3 regions of the Arthrobacter sp. B055-34 genome follow, and region 2 is predicted to be linked to each of the others. Evidence: riboswitches for the same ligand, from Rfam matches in the RefSeq annotation. Region 2 holds a riboswitch; each other region holds the start of a gene.

Region 1 (4,524 bases), on a different contig from region 2:
GAGGTACCGGGAGGCGCCGCGGTAGCCGATCATCGGGTTCTCTTCGATTGGCTCGAAGGCGGGGCCGCCGAGCAGGTTGGCGTACTCGTTGGACTTGAAGTCCGAGAGCCGGATGATCACCGGTTCCGGCGCGAAGGCGGCGGCGATGGTCGCGATGCCCTCGGCCAACCGGCGGACGTAGTAGTCCCGGGGCCCGTCGTAGGCGGCGGTCTTTTCCCGTATCTGCTGCACCGTGTAGTCGGACAGCGCGGCGGGGCGCTCGATCTCGCCTTCCAATGCCAGCAGGGCGTTGGGGTGGATGCCGATCTGCCGGTTGATGATGAATTCCAGGCGGGCCAGGCCGACGCCGCTGTGCGGGAGCCGGGAGAAGCCGAAGGCCTGTTCGGGGGTGCCGACGTTCATCATGATCTGAACCGGCGCCGGCGGCATCGTGTCCACCGTGGTTTCGTGCAGCGTGTAATCGAGCAGTCCCTCGTAGACCAGTCCGGCCTCGCCTTCGGCGCAGGAGACGGTCACCTGTGCTCCGTCGGTCAGGATCCGGGATGCGTTTCCGGTGCCGACCACAGCCGGGATGCCCAGTTCCCGGGCAATGATCGCCGCGTGGCAGGTGCGACCCCCGCGGTCGGTCACGATCGCCGCAGCCTTCTTCATGATCGGTTCCCAGTCCGGGTCCGTCATGTTCGCCACCAGGACGTCGCCGGGCTGGAACGAGGCCATCTGGTCGATGGAGGTCAGCACGCGCACCTGGCCGGCGCCGATCCGCTGGCCGATGGCCCGGCCTTCGGCCAGGACCTTGGAGTGCTCGTTGAGCTTGTAGCGGGAAATGGTACCGCTGGCCTGGCGGGACTGGACGGTCTCGGGGCGGGCCTGCAGGATGTACAGTTCCCCGTCCACGCCGTCCTTGCCCCACTCAATGTCCATGGGGCGGCCATAATGGGCTTCGATCGCCACCGCGTGCCGGGCGAGCTGCTCGACTTCGGCGTCACTGAGGCTGAACCTGCCGCGCTGCTCTCGGGGCACGGGTCCGAAATCGACCGTCCGGCCGACCTCCCGGGAATCGGTGTAGGTCATCTGGACGGCTTTTTCGCCGAGTCCGCGCTTGAGGACCGCCGGACGGCCCGCGGCCAGCGCAGGTTTGTACACATAGAACTCGTCAGGATTCACCGCTCCCTGGACCACTGCTTCGCCCAGGCCGTAGGAGGAGGTGATGAACACGGCGTCGTCGAAGCCGGACTCGGTATCCATCGTGAACATCACGCCGGAGGTGCCGATGTCGGAGCGGACCATGCGCTGGATACCGGCTGAGAGGGCAACCTCCGAGTGGGTGAAACCGTGATGGACCCGGTAGGCAATGGCCCGGTCATTGTAGAGCGAGGCAAAAACGTCCTTGATCGCGTGGAGGACGTTCTCCACGCCACGGATGTTCAGGAAAGTCTCCTGCTGGCCGGCGAAGGAAGCATCCGGCAGGTCCTCGGCCGTGGCGCTGGAGCGCACTGCCCAGGACACCTCCCCATCCCCACCGTGGCTTTCAACCAGCTGCCCGTATGCGGCCCGGATCTGCTCCTCGAAACCGGCCGGGAACGGAGTCTGGCGGATCAGGTCCCGGATCTGGGTGCCGGCCTGCCCCAGTGCGGTCACGTTGTCGCTGTCCAAGTCGTGGAGGACCGCGGCGATCCGATCGTCAAGGCCGGACTCGCGCAGGAAACGCCGGTAGGCGTCCGCCGTCGTGGCGAAACCGTCAGGAACCCTGACCCCGGCCGTGGCCAGGCCGCGGATCATCTCCCCAAGGGAGGCGTTTTTGCCTCCGACCTTCTCAAGGTCGGACAGGCCAAGTTCGGAAAACCAAAGAACGTCGGTCATGGGTTGTGCTCCTATGCTTGAACGCGCTGATCAGCGCTACGAACGAAATCGGTAATGCCCAGGGATGTCCGGGCGGAGTCCGGCGGTACGGGCGGCTGCGGTGCTGCGGAAACCTGCCCGAGCAGGATTCTGTGGTTTCCGCTGCAATGGAGTTATCTTGGACTTCGGCCTCGCGCCGGACTTCGGGTATACCCGGAGATCACGGAAGGACCGGCCGCGGAGATCGTCTTGCTGGAGGTCATCAACAGGCCCGTGCCGATCGCCCCGCGGACGGCGACCAGCTCGATACGGCGGTTGGAGAGCTGGCGCTCAAGGTGGGGGGCTTCACCCATCGCGGTGGAGGCAGGTGGAATGGTCATGAGGAACTCCATCGTTCAAGTGCCACAACGGCAGCACTTTGATTCGGGTTCCTCCCCGCTCTGTCGTGGACCTGAGAGATTCCGCGTCCCCTGCTATCGCAGGCGCCGCTTGCACCGTCGGTGAGCCAGACTGCTGCCTGACTGCTTTCCAGAGTTGCCTAACCGCGGCGGTACGTGGGCCTGAGAGATTCCCGGGGAGGGTTTGCTCCTACGGCGCCTGCTGAACGTACCGGCAGGACTCTCCCGCCGCAGATCATAAGCACTGCCCACCTCCAGGTGAGCAGGATCACACACTAGCGCCCCGAGGTGGCACCACGCAAGCAAACTGCGTCAATCGCTTAAATTTTCGCAACGCAGGGCAATTGTGACAAAGGCTTGGGAAGCGATAAACGGTCTCACACCAAAATCCCGACCGCGGGTGCGCGGAAAAGACTTCAGCAGGTTAACTGCCCGTTCCCGCCGAAGAGTCCGCGGCGTACGCTGGAGGGTACTTCTGCTAGGTCCGGGCGGGGCGGATCCGGACAGCTTCCTTCGGGGAACAGACATGGCGCATGCACAGGCCCGCGGCGGCCAGCATCGGCTGGCCGGAATTGTCTGCGTGCTGTGCCTGTTTGTGCCGCAGCCGGTTTTGGAAGCCGGCAGGCTGCCCTCGCACTCTGCCAGTACCCCCACCGCCGCCGCCGTTCCCGCCGTCGGGCTGGTGCCGCGGGACATCGAAATTGTCTCGCCGCCGGTGATTGCGGGCGAGCCCGTGGTGGGCGGGGAGCTGTCTTTGGAAGGCTTCGAATTCTCCGCACCGGGCTCCGTCCTCACCTACGACTACAGCTGGCGGGACACATTGGACGGGCACCCCGACGGCTACCACCGGGTCTTGTCCCTGACGCCGGACTGGCGCGGCGTGACCCTCACCGGCAATGTCGAGGCTTCGGCAGACGACTATGAAACGACGCCGGCGCAGGCCCGGCCGGTCCGGATCTACTCACGCACCTTCTCTCCGGAGAACCGGAGCGAATTCTTTGCCCGCACGCGGGACGGATCCCTATGGTACGTTCCGTCATCCCCGACAGGCCGGTTGGGAACGGCAAGTACCAGCGCCGAAAAGTGGCCCAAGGCCAGGGCAATGGACTCGGCAGGCGATTTCGACGGCGACGGCCGCCATGACATGCTCACCCTGCACCGGAACGGCGTACTGTTGCTGCACCCCGGCGACGGCTACGGCGGGACCAAGCAGCCCCGGGTACTCGGCTCGGGCCGGACCGGCGTGCGCGATTTCTTTCTGCCCGGCGATTTCGACGGCGATTCCAGACCCGACGTCATTATCGGCGACGACAGCGGGGCGCTGTGGCTGCATCGGGGAGGCGCGTCCGGCCTGCGGCCGCGGACGCTGATCCTGCACGGCAGCCGCACGCCGGCCCGCGTATTCTCCCCCGGCGACTTCGACGGCGATGGAACGGCCGACATCATGGCTCTGGACGCTGCCGGCAGATTCTGGCTGCTGGCCGGGACCGGCAGCGGGCAGGTCGAGGACCTCGTGCCGACGGGAAGAGTCCGGGCCAGGGTGATGTCCGTTGCCACGCCCGGCGACTTCAATGCGGACGGAACCCCGGACCTGATTGTCCTCAACGCGGCCGGGATGCTGCTGCTTCTGCCGGGCACGGGCGACGGCACAATAGGTTTGCCGGTGCCGCTGGGCCTTGCCGGGCGGGGTGTGGTGGAGCTGTTCTGAGCAGACCGAGTCCGGCCTGGGTCAGGCGCTGTCGCGCGGGGCATACATGAGCACGGCCACGCCGGCCAGGGCAATCGCCGCTCCGATATAGTCCCAGCGGTCCGGCCGGAAACCGTCCATCACCATGCCCCAGGCCAGCGAGCCGGCAATAAAGATCCCGCCGTAGCCGGCCAGGACCCGGCCGAAGTTGGCATCAGGCTGGAAAGCGGCAATGAAGCCATAGGCGCCCAAGGCCATGACTCCCAGCCCGGCAAACCACCAGGCCCGGTCTTCACGCACCGCCTGCCAGATCAGCCAAGCGCCGCCGATCTCTGCGAGGGCGGCCAGGGCGAAGAGCAGGACGGATTTGGCGATGGTCATGCTTCAATTCTCGCCCACCCCGGGCAGCGCAGGCCCAACCCGTGTGGTCCTCAGGCTTCGGCCTTGCCCTGCCGCCAGTAACCCATGAAGGCCACCTGCTTGCGGTCAATACCGACGTCCCGCACCAGGTAACGGCGCAGTTCCCGGATGACCGCGGCCTCGCCGGCGATCCAGGCGTAGAACGGCCGGGTGGATTCCACCGTGGTTTCCCACAGAATG
Region 2 (4,524 bases):
AACTTTGCCTACCTTAAGTGTGTGTGAAATATGGCTGAAGACTCCTCCGCCGAAGATAGGCCGAAACTCCTCGGCCTTAACGGTGCCCAAACTATTGCCTCCGCCTTGGCTGCCGTGACCTCGGCCTTCGCGGGTTCTTTCCTCGGTGTCGCGGGAACCCTGATCGGCGCTGCCCTCGGTTCGGTCATCGCCACGGTAGCCGCAGCCATCTACGCCAGGACGCTGAGTTCTGCCGCCGTCGCGGCCAAGAAGACCCTGCCCGTGCCGCGGCTGCGCGGCCTGCGCAACGGCGGCCTGCCGGCGAGCGACGACGGGACCGAGCGTGCCGGTGTCTCCAGCGCCGTTGCCGACTTCAAGGCGAAGCTCACCGCACGCCGCTTCACGCCCCGGACCTGGGCCAAGATTGGAGTGGTCAGCGCAGCCTCCTTCCTGATCGCCATGGCTGGGATCACGATGGTCGAACTGGGAACCAGTAAGCCCATTTCGGCGCTGGTGGCATCGTCGACCAGCAGTGCGCCGACCGCCGAGCAACAGACCACCCTGGGCCGCGTCCTGACAGGCACCGCGGCCCCGGCCGAGGATGGCGGCGAAACCACGGAGCCCGGCGAGGCTGAGCCCGGGCAGGTCGACGACGGCGCTGGCCAGACCGGGACCACCGACGGCACTTCCGGCGGTACGGACGGATCGACGGGAGTCGAGGATCCTGCCACCGGCGAGACCGACGGTACTGCGCCGGTGGAGACCGTGCCTGAACCCGTTCCGGCGCCAGGCTCTGAAACCGGCGAAGTGGCGGAGCCGGAGGTCGTTACCGACCCGGGCGCCGGCCGGCAGGACACGGGCCAGCAGGAAACCGCCCCTGATGGCGGCGCCGTCGATCCGGCGCCGGTGGACGGCGGCGTGACCGAAGGCGACCAGACGGGCACCGGGCAATAAGGTTTGCCCAGGAGGCGCCGGCACTCAGGTGAGTGCCGGCGTCGCACGTTGTCTGCAGCGGATCCGCCGCTGACTAGGCCGTTAAGAAATGATGTTGCTTACGTCCCACCGGGCCGCTAATGTATGTGAGGCGGGTCACGAGGCTGTGGCCCGACGCTTTTGATCTGCGGCGGGAGAGTCCTGCCGGTACGTTCGTCAGGCGCCGTAGGAGCAACTCCTCCCCAGGAATCTCTCAGGCCCACGTACCGCCGCGGCTAGGCAACTCTGGAAAGCAGCCGGGAAACCGGCTCACCGACGGTGCAAGCGGCCCCCACGGGCGGCGGAAACTCTCAGGTCCCAGACAGAGCGGGGAGGAACCCGAATCATCGTGGCGTGTTGTGCGCTGCCTGAAATATGGAGTTCCTTATGACGATTCAGTCACCGTCCACTTTCCAGCAGGTCGTGTCCCCGAGCCTGAACAGCCAGCTGTCCGAGCTGGACCCCGAGGTCGCCGCCAAGATCGACGACGAACTCACCCGCCAGCGCGACGGCCTGGAAATGATCGCCTCGGAGAACCACACCGCCGCCGCAGTCATGCAGGCGCAGGGCTCCGTGCTGACCAACAAGTACGCCGAAGGCTACCCGGGACGGCGTTACTACGGCGGCTGCGAGCACGTCGACGTCATCGAGCAGCTGGCCATCGACCGAGTGAAGGACCTGTTCGAGGCGGCCTACGCCAACGTCCAGCCGCACTCCGGTGCCCAGGCCAACGCATCGGTCATGCACGCGCTGATCAAGCCCGGCGACACCATCATGGGTCTTAACCTGGCCCACGGCGGCCACCTGACCCACGGCATGCGGATCAACTTCTCCGGCAAGCTGTACAACGTGGTTCCGTACCAGGTCCGCGAAGACGACCACCGGATCGACATGGTGGAAGTGGAGCGGCTGGCCCACGAGCACAAGCCGCAGCTGATCGTGGCCGGCTGGTCCGCCTACGCCCGCCAACTGGACTTCGCCGAATTCCGCCGGATCGCCGACGGCGTAGGTGCCTACCTCATGGTGGATATGGCGCACTTCGCCGGACTGGTGGCCGCCGGACTGCACCCCAGCCCGGTGCCGCACGCCCACGTTGTCACCTCCACCACGCACAAGACGCTGGCCGGCCCGCGCGGCGGCATCATCCTGACCAACGACGCGGACGTCGCCAAGAAGATCAACTCGGCAGTCTTCCCGGGCCAGCAGGGCGGGCCGCTGGAGCACGTCATCGCCGGCAAGGCCGTGGCCTTCAAGATCGCCGCATCGCCGGAGTTCAAGGAGCGCCAGGAGCGCGTGCTGGCCGGAGCAAGCATCCTGGCCGAACGCCTGATGCAGCCCGATGTCGCCGCCAAGGGGATTTCCGTGGTTTCCGGCGGCACCGACGTGCACCTGGTGCTGGTCGACCTGCGCAACTGCGAACTGAACGGCCAGGAAGCCGAGGACCGCCTCGCGGCCATCGACATCACCGTCAACCGCAACGCTGTTCCCTTCGACCCGCGCCCGCCGATGGTCACCTCCGGCCTGCGGATCGGAACGCCCGCGCTGGCGACCCGCGGCTTCGGCGAAGCGGCCTTCACCGAGGTAGCTGACATTATTGCCGAAGCGCTGATCGCCGAGAACGACGCAAGCCTTGATGGACTGCGCAACCGCGTGGAGGCTTTGGCCGCCGCGCACCCGCTCTACCCGAACGTGGCACCGCTGGCAACAGCCGGCGCCTAACCGGGACTGGGCAGGGACCGCGGGGCCCCTGCCCAGGGGCCGGTCGCCGACATGGGGAAGCGACCGGCACCCTGAACCTGCATGCAACCCACACCCAGGGCCATCCAGCCATGCGAATATCCTCGCTCTGAAGGAGTAGTAAATGAAAGATGCAACAGTGCAGTCATCCGGGGCACCCCATCTGGAAAGACAGCTGAGCAACCGCCACATCCAGCTGATCGCGATCGGCGGTGCCATCGGCACGGGGCTCTTCATGGGCTCGGGGAAAACCATCTCCGCGGCCGGACCCTCCGTCATCTTCGTCTACATGATCATCGGCTTCATGCTGTTCTTCGTGATGCGGGCGATGGGCGAGCTGCTGCTGTCCAATCTGCATTACAAGTCCTTCAGCGATTTTGCGGGTGACCTGCTGGGCCCCTGGGCCGGATTCTTTACCGGCTGGACCTACTGGTTCTGCTGGGTCGTGACCGGCATTGCCGACGTCATCGCCATCGCAGGCTACGCCAACGAACTGGTTCCGGGCATTCCGCTGTGGATTCCGGGCGTGGTCACCATCGGCATCCTGCTGGTGCTGAACCTGGTTACCGTCAAGGCCTTCGGCGAGACGGAGTTCTGGTTCGCGCTGATCAAGATCGTCGCCATCGTGGCCCTGATCCTTACCGGTCTGTTCATGATCCTTTCGGGCTTCAAGTCCGAGGCCGGCCCGGCCACTGTCGAAAACCTGTGGATCCACGGCGGCTTCTTCCCCAACGAGTTCATGGGCTTCGTGGCCGGCTTCCAGATCGCCGTGTTCGCCTTCGTGGGCATTGAACTGGTGGGCACCACCGCTGCCGAAACCAAGGATCCCGAGAAGAACCTGCCCAAGGCTATCAACTCGATTCCGGTCCGCATCCTGCTCTTCTACGTAGGCGCACTCATCATCCTCATGGCAGTCACTCCCTGGACCCAGTTCGAGGCCGGACACAGCCCCTTCATCGGTATGTTCTCGCTGGCCGGGCTGGGCATGGCAGCGACCGTGATCAACCTGGTGGTCCTGACCTCCGCCATGTCGAGTGCCAACTCCGGCATCTACTCAACTTCGCGCATGGTCTTCGGCCTGGCGCAGGACGGCGATGCTCCGTCAATCTTCAGCAAGCTGTCGTTGCAGAAGGTGCCGCGCAACGCGCTGTTCCTGACCTGCGTGCTGCTGTTCGCGTCCGTGGCCCTGCTCTATGCAGGCGACGACGTCGGCAAGGCCTTTGGCATGGTGACGACGGTTTCCGCCGTATGCTTCATGTTCGTCTGGTCCATCATCCTGGCCAGCTACCTGGCCTTCCGCAAGCGCCGGCCCGGCCTGCACCAGGCTTCCAAATTCAAGATGCCCGGTGGCCCGGTGATGGTGTGGGTGGTCTTCGGATTCTTCGGCTTCGTGCTGTGGGCGCTGACCACACAACCGGATACGTTGCTGGCCCTGCTGATTACGCCCATCTGGTTCGCAGTTCTGGGCGCCGCGTGGGCGATCCTGCGCCGCAACCCGCTCCATGCAGCCCGCTACGAAACGTTCAAGGCAGGCGTCATCGCAGACCACGCCGAGGCGAAGGAAACCGCCTCAGTTTCCAGCTAGCGACGGCGGGAAACTGACGACGGCGGAAAGCGGCTATCGGACGGCGGTCGGGCATGGTGAATCCACCTGCCCGGCCGCCGTTGCGGTTCTCTAGAGCCGCCAGGCGGACTGGTAGCCGGTGTGGGTTTGATAGGGAAGCGCCATGTGCTGCAGAAAGGCCAGCATGTAGTCGTAGTCGCTGGCCGGTTCGTGGTCCCAGTCAACGTCCCTCACATGGGCGATCATCCGCCGCTTGGCATCGCACTCGGCCA
Region 3 (4,524 bases), on a different contig from region 2:
CTGGCGCTGGTCGATCGGCATCTGGGCCGGTGTGAGTATGGCGGCGTTGGTGCCATGGATAGCCACCTTACTGGGGGAGCGGGCAACGCGGCGAGCCGAAGCCGTTCAAAACCCGTCGGCCGCAAAGCCCCACGCGAAGGTCCGTGTCTGGTCCTCTCCTGTCGCGTGGGGGCTGGCCATGGTGTTTGCCGGGACGTCCACCAACACCTTCTCGATGTTCACCTGGCTGCCTCCGCTGCTGCTCGACGCGGGAATGGACGCGGCCCAGGGCGGCACCATGCTTTCCTATTACGCCATCCTTGGCCTGCCGACCAGCCTGCTGGTTCCCTACTTGGCGGCCAGAATGCGCAATCCCTTCCCACTAGCAGCCCTGTTCGTGCTCTGCTACGCCGGCGGATATGCGGGCCTGCTGTTGTCACCCTCATCGGGCACGATCCTCTGGATCACGTTGGCTGGCCTGGGACAGGGAACATTCGCCATGGCCTTGCTGCTGGTCAACCTGCGGACCCGGACTACCGCCGGTTCGGGTGCGCTTTCCGGTTTCGCGCAAGGCATCGGCTATTCGGTTGCCTGCCTTGGGCCGCTGACTTTCGGGCTGCTGAAAGACATCACTGGTACATGGGCAACATCGTTCGACCTGCTCGCCGTATCGCTCGTCGTCCTCGTCGTCGGTGCTTTCATTGTCAGCAAACCGCGCTATCTGGAGGACCATCCGGGGGCGTAAGGCATAGGCTGGGTTCGTTGCCGCCAATCCCGGATCTACGAGGAGCGAAGATGAAATTCAACGATCTGCTGGCAGACGCTTTCGGCCGGATCCAGGAACGGGTCCACGAAGTGCTTGATGGACTGGACCCGAACCAACTGGCCGAACGGCCCGGAGGAAACGGCAACTCTATCGCGTGGCTGATCTGGCATTTGACCCGGGTCCAAGACGATCACATTGCCGATGTCGCGGGTGTGGAGCAGCGCTGGACCTCAGGCGGTTGGTCAGAACTGTTCGATCTTCCGCTGGACACACATGAAACCGGCTACGGCCACACCTCGGACCAAGTCAGCGCCGTCACGGTGGAATCTGGAAGCCTGCTGGCAGAGTATTTCGACGCCGTGCATCGCCAAAGCCTCGAGTTCATCGGCTCGCTGACCGAAGACGAACTGGACCGGATTGTGGATACACGCTGGGACCCGCACGTTACCCTCGGAGTCCGACTTGTCAGCGTCATCGATGACTGTTTGGAACACGCCGGGCAGGCCGCCTACGTTAAAGGACTGGTCCAGCACGGCGAAGCGCGCGGCTAATGCCGGCCGCCTTGTTTGTGTTCGCCCTCACCGGCTACCATTCAAGAAGATAGAACGCACTTCAAAAGTGTCATAACTGCATATTTGCCTTCGAATTGCGGCGGGAGAGTCCTGCTGGATGAATGTCAGCGGGCGCCGTAGGAGCAATACCTCCCCAGGAATCTCTCAGGCCCCTGTACCGCCGCAGACAGGCAACTCTGGAAAGTAGTCGACCATGACGGCGCGGCTCACCGACGGTGCAAGCGGAACTTGGAAAGGTTTCCGCGGAATCTCTCAGGTCCAATACAGAGCGGGGAGGAACCCGATCCATCTGGTACAACCGTGCCGGCCAATAACTGGAGTTCCTTCATGACGGTTCAACCCACCATTGCTACATTTGCCGAGCGCCACATCGGCCCGCGCAACAGCGACGCCGAGACCATGCTCAAGCAGCTCGGCTACACCAGCCTCGAAGACCTGGTCGACACGGCCGTTCCGGCGGACATCCGCCAGAGCGCGCCGCTTGAGTTGCCGGCTGCCCGCAGCGAAGCCGAGGTCCTCGCAGATCTGCGCGCCCTCGCCGCCAAGAACATCACTGCTGTGCAGATGATCGGGCAGGGCTACTACGACACCATCACGCCGCCGGTGATCCGCCGCAATGTGGTGGAATCCCCGGCCTGGTACACGGCCTACACGCCCTACCAGCCGGAAATCTCCCAGGGCCGGCTCGAGGCGCTGCTGAACTTCCAGACCATGGTTTCCGACCTGACCGGTTTGGAAATCGCCAACGCCTCCCTGCTGGACGAAGCTACCGCCGTGGCTGAAGCCGTGCTGCTGATGCGCCGTGCCAACAAGAAGCATGCCGACGGCAAGACCGTACTGGACGCAGACCTGCTGCCGCAGACCATCGCCATCGTCAAGGGCCGCGCCGAAGCGCTGGACTTCGAGATCGAGGTGGCCGACCTCTCCGTTGGTCTTCCCGAGGGCGAGATCTCCGGCATTGTGCTGCAGCAGCCGGGCGTGTCCGGCCATGTGGCCGACCACAGCAAGGTGATCGCGGATGCGAAGGAACGCGGAGCCATGGTCACCGTGGCCGCGGATCTGCTGGCTCTGACCCTGATCACGCCTCCCGGCGAGCAGGGCGCGGATATCGCCGTCGGAAATACCCAGCGTTTCGGTGTTCCGCTGTTCTTCGGCGGACCGCACGCCGCCTACATGGCTGTGCACAAGGGCGTAGAGCGCCAGCTGCCCGGCCGCCTCGTCGGAGTGTCCAAGGACAACGCCGGCATGCCTGCCTACCGCCTAGCACTGCAGACGCGCGAACAGCACATCCGCCGCGAGAAGGCCACGTCCAACATCTGCACCGCGCAGGCACTGCTGGCCATCGTCGCCGGCATGTATGGGGTTTACCACGGACCGGAAGGCCTGAAGGCCATTGCGCAGCACGCCAACAACCAGGCGCGTGCCCTCGCCTCCGTCCTCAAGGGCGCCGGACTGGAACTGACCAGCGAGCACTTCTTCGACACGCTGACGGTCAAGGTCCCGGGCAAGGCTGCCGACGTCATCAAGGCCGCCGAGGCCAAGGGCATTAACCTGCGCGTCATCGATGCCGATCACGTGGGCATCTCCACCGGCGAATCGACGACGGCGGAGCACCTGTCTGCTGTGGCCGAGGCATTCGGCGTGGACGGTGCAGCCGAGGACATCGCGGCGGGCCTGTCGGCTACGCCAGAAGGCTTCGGCCTGGAGCAGGGCATGCAGCGCACCTCTTCCTACATGCAGCACCCCGTCTTCCACAGCCACCGCTCCGAAACCCAGATGCTGCGCTACCTGCGCCGGCTCTCGGACCGCGACCTGGCCCTGGACCGGACCATGATCCCGCTGGGCTCCTGCACCATGAAGCTCAACGCCACGGCCGAGATGGAATCCATGACCTGGCCGGAGTTCGCCTCCATCCATCCCTTCGCTCCGGCGCACCAGACGAAGGGCTGGCGCGAACTGATCGAGGATCTGGAAGCGCGACTGTCGACCATCACCGGTTACGCGGGCGTCTCCATCCAGCCGAACGCCGGATCCCAGGGTGAGTACGCCGGCCTGCTGGCCATCCGTCGCTACCACCTGTCCCGCGGCGATGAGCAGCGCAACGTCTGCCTGATTCCTGCATCGGCCCACGGCACCAACGCCGCCTCGGCCGTGCTCGCAGGCATGAAGGTTGTCGTTGTGGCTACCGCCCAGGACGGCACCATCGACCACGCCGATCTGGACGCCAAGATCGAGCAGCACAAGGACAGCCTGTCCGCCATCATGATCACCTACCCGTCCACGCACGGGGTGTACGACGCCGATGTCCGCCAGGTCTGCGACGCTGTCCATGCGGCTGGCGGCCAGGTCTACATCGACGGCGCCAACCTCAACGCCCTCGTCGGACTGGCACAGCCGGGCAAGTTCGGTGGCGACGTGTCACACCTGAACCTGCACAAGACCTTCTGCATCCCGCACGGCGGCGGCGGCCCCGGCGTCGGTCCGGTCGCAGTAGCCGAGCACCTGGTGCCGTTCCTGCCCGGCAATGCCGCGCTGGCCGCGCACGAAGGCAAGGGCGTGCCGGTCTCGGCTTCCGAGTACGGTTCCGCCGGCGTGCTGCCGATCTCCTGGGCCTACGTGGCCATGATGGGCGGCGAAGGGCTGACCAACGCGACCAAGACCGCGCTGCTGGCAGGCAACTACATCGCCTCCCGGCTGAACGAGTACTTCCCGGTGCTGTACACGGGCAACGACGGTCTGGTGGCGCACGAGTGCATCCTGGATCTGCGCGAACTGACCGCCAAGTCCGGCGTTACTGCCGAGGATGTTGCCAAGCGTCTGATCGACTTCGGTTTCCACGCCCCCACGCTGTCCTTCCCGGTGGCAGGTACGTTGATGGTGGAGCCGACCGAGTCCGAAAACCTCGCCGAGATCGAGCGCTTCATTGAAGCGATGATCACCATCCGCGGCGAGATCGACCAGGTCATCAAGGGCGACTTCAGCGTCGAGGAGAGCCCGCTGCGGCTGGCACCCCACACCGCAGCTGCTGCCATCAGCAGTGACTGGGACCGCAAATACTCCCGCGAACAGGGCGTCTTCCCGGTGTCGAGCCTGAAGCAGGACAAGTACTTCGCGCCGGTGGGACGCATCGACGGCGCCGCCGGCGACCGTAACCTGGTCTGCTCCTGCCCGCCCATCGAAGAGTTCGCTAACTAGAGGAAGGTTCCA

The links. Region 2 has a riboswitch for glycine ahead of glyA (serine hydroxymethyltransferase). Riboswitches for the same ligand answer to the same signal wherever they lie in the genome.
Positions count from the first base shown of each region.
Region 1: linked by a shared signal. The riboswitch ahead of AC5RWO_RS14725 (D-serine/D-alanine/glycine transporter) and the one ahead of glyA (serine hydroxymethyltransferase) in region 2 are both predicted to bind glycine.
Region 3: linked by a shared signal. The riboswitch ahead of gcvP (aminomethyl-transferring glycine dehydrogenase) and the one ahead of glyA (serine hydroxymethyltransferase) in region 2 are both predicted to bind glycine.

Region 1 is NZ_JBNHFQ010000007.1:163,186-167,709, forward strand. Features, by position in the region: gene ppsA (phosphoenolpyruvate synthase) at 1-1,860, opposite strand, end outside; partial or broken gene AC5RWO_RS14725 (D-serine/D-alanine/glycine transporter) at 2,049-2,219, opposite strand; glycine riboswitch at 2,378-2,475, opposite strand; gene AC5RWO_RS14730 (FG-GAP repeat domain-containing protein) at 2,764-3,945, shown strand; gene AC5RWO_RS14735 (YnfA family protein) at 3,967-4,305, opposite strand; gene AC5RWO_RS14740 (siderophore-interacting protein) at 4,356-4,524, opposite strand, start outside.
Region 2 is NZ_JBNHFQ010000008.1:79,263-83,786, forward strand. Features, by position in the region: gene AC5RWO_RS15710 (hypothetical protein) at 31-933, shown strand; glycine riboswitch at 1,094-1,191, shown strand; gene glyA (serine hydroxymethyltransferase) at 1,339-2,670, shown strand; gene AC5RWO_RS15720 (amino acid permease) at 2,813-4,273, shown strand; gene AC5RWO_RS15725 (DUF6221 family protein) at 4,364-4,524, opposite strand, start outside.
Region 3 is NZ_JBNHFQ010000007.1:199,111-203,634, reverse strand. Features, by position in the region: gene AC5RWO_RS14915 (MFS transporter) at 1-724, shown strand, start outside; gene AC5RWO_RS14910 (mycothiol transferase) at 775-1,296, shown strand; glycine riboswitch at 1,388-1,487, shown strand; glycine riboswitch at 1,488-1,594, shown strand; gene gcvP (aminomethyl-transferring glycine dehydrogenase) at 1,645-4,512, shown strand.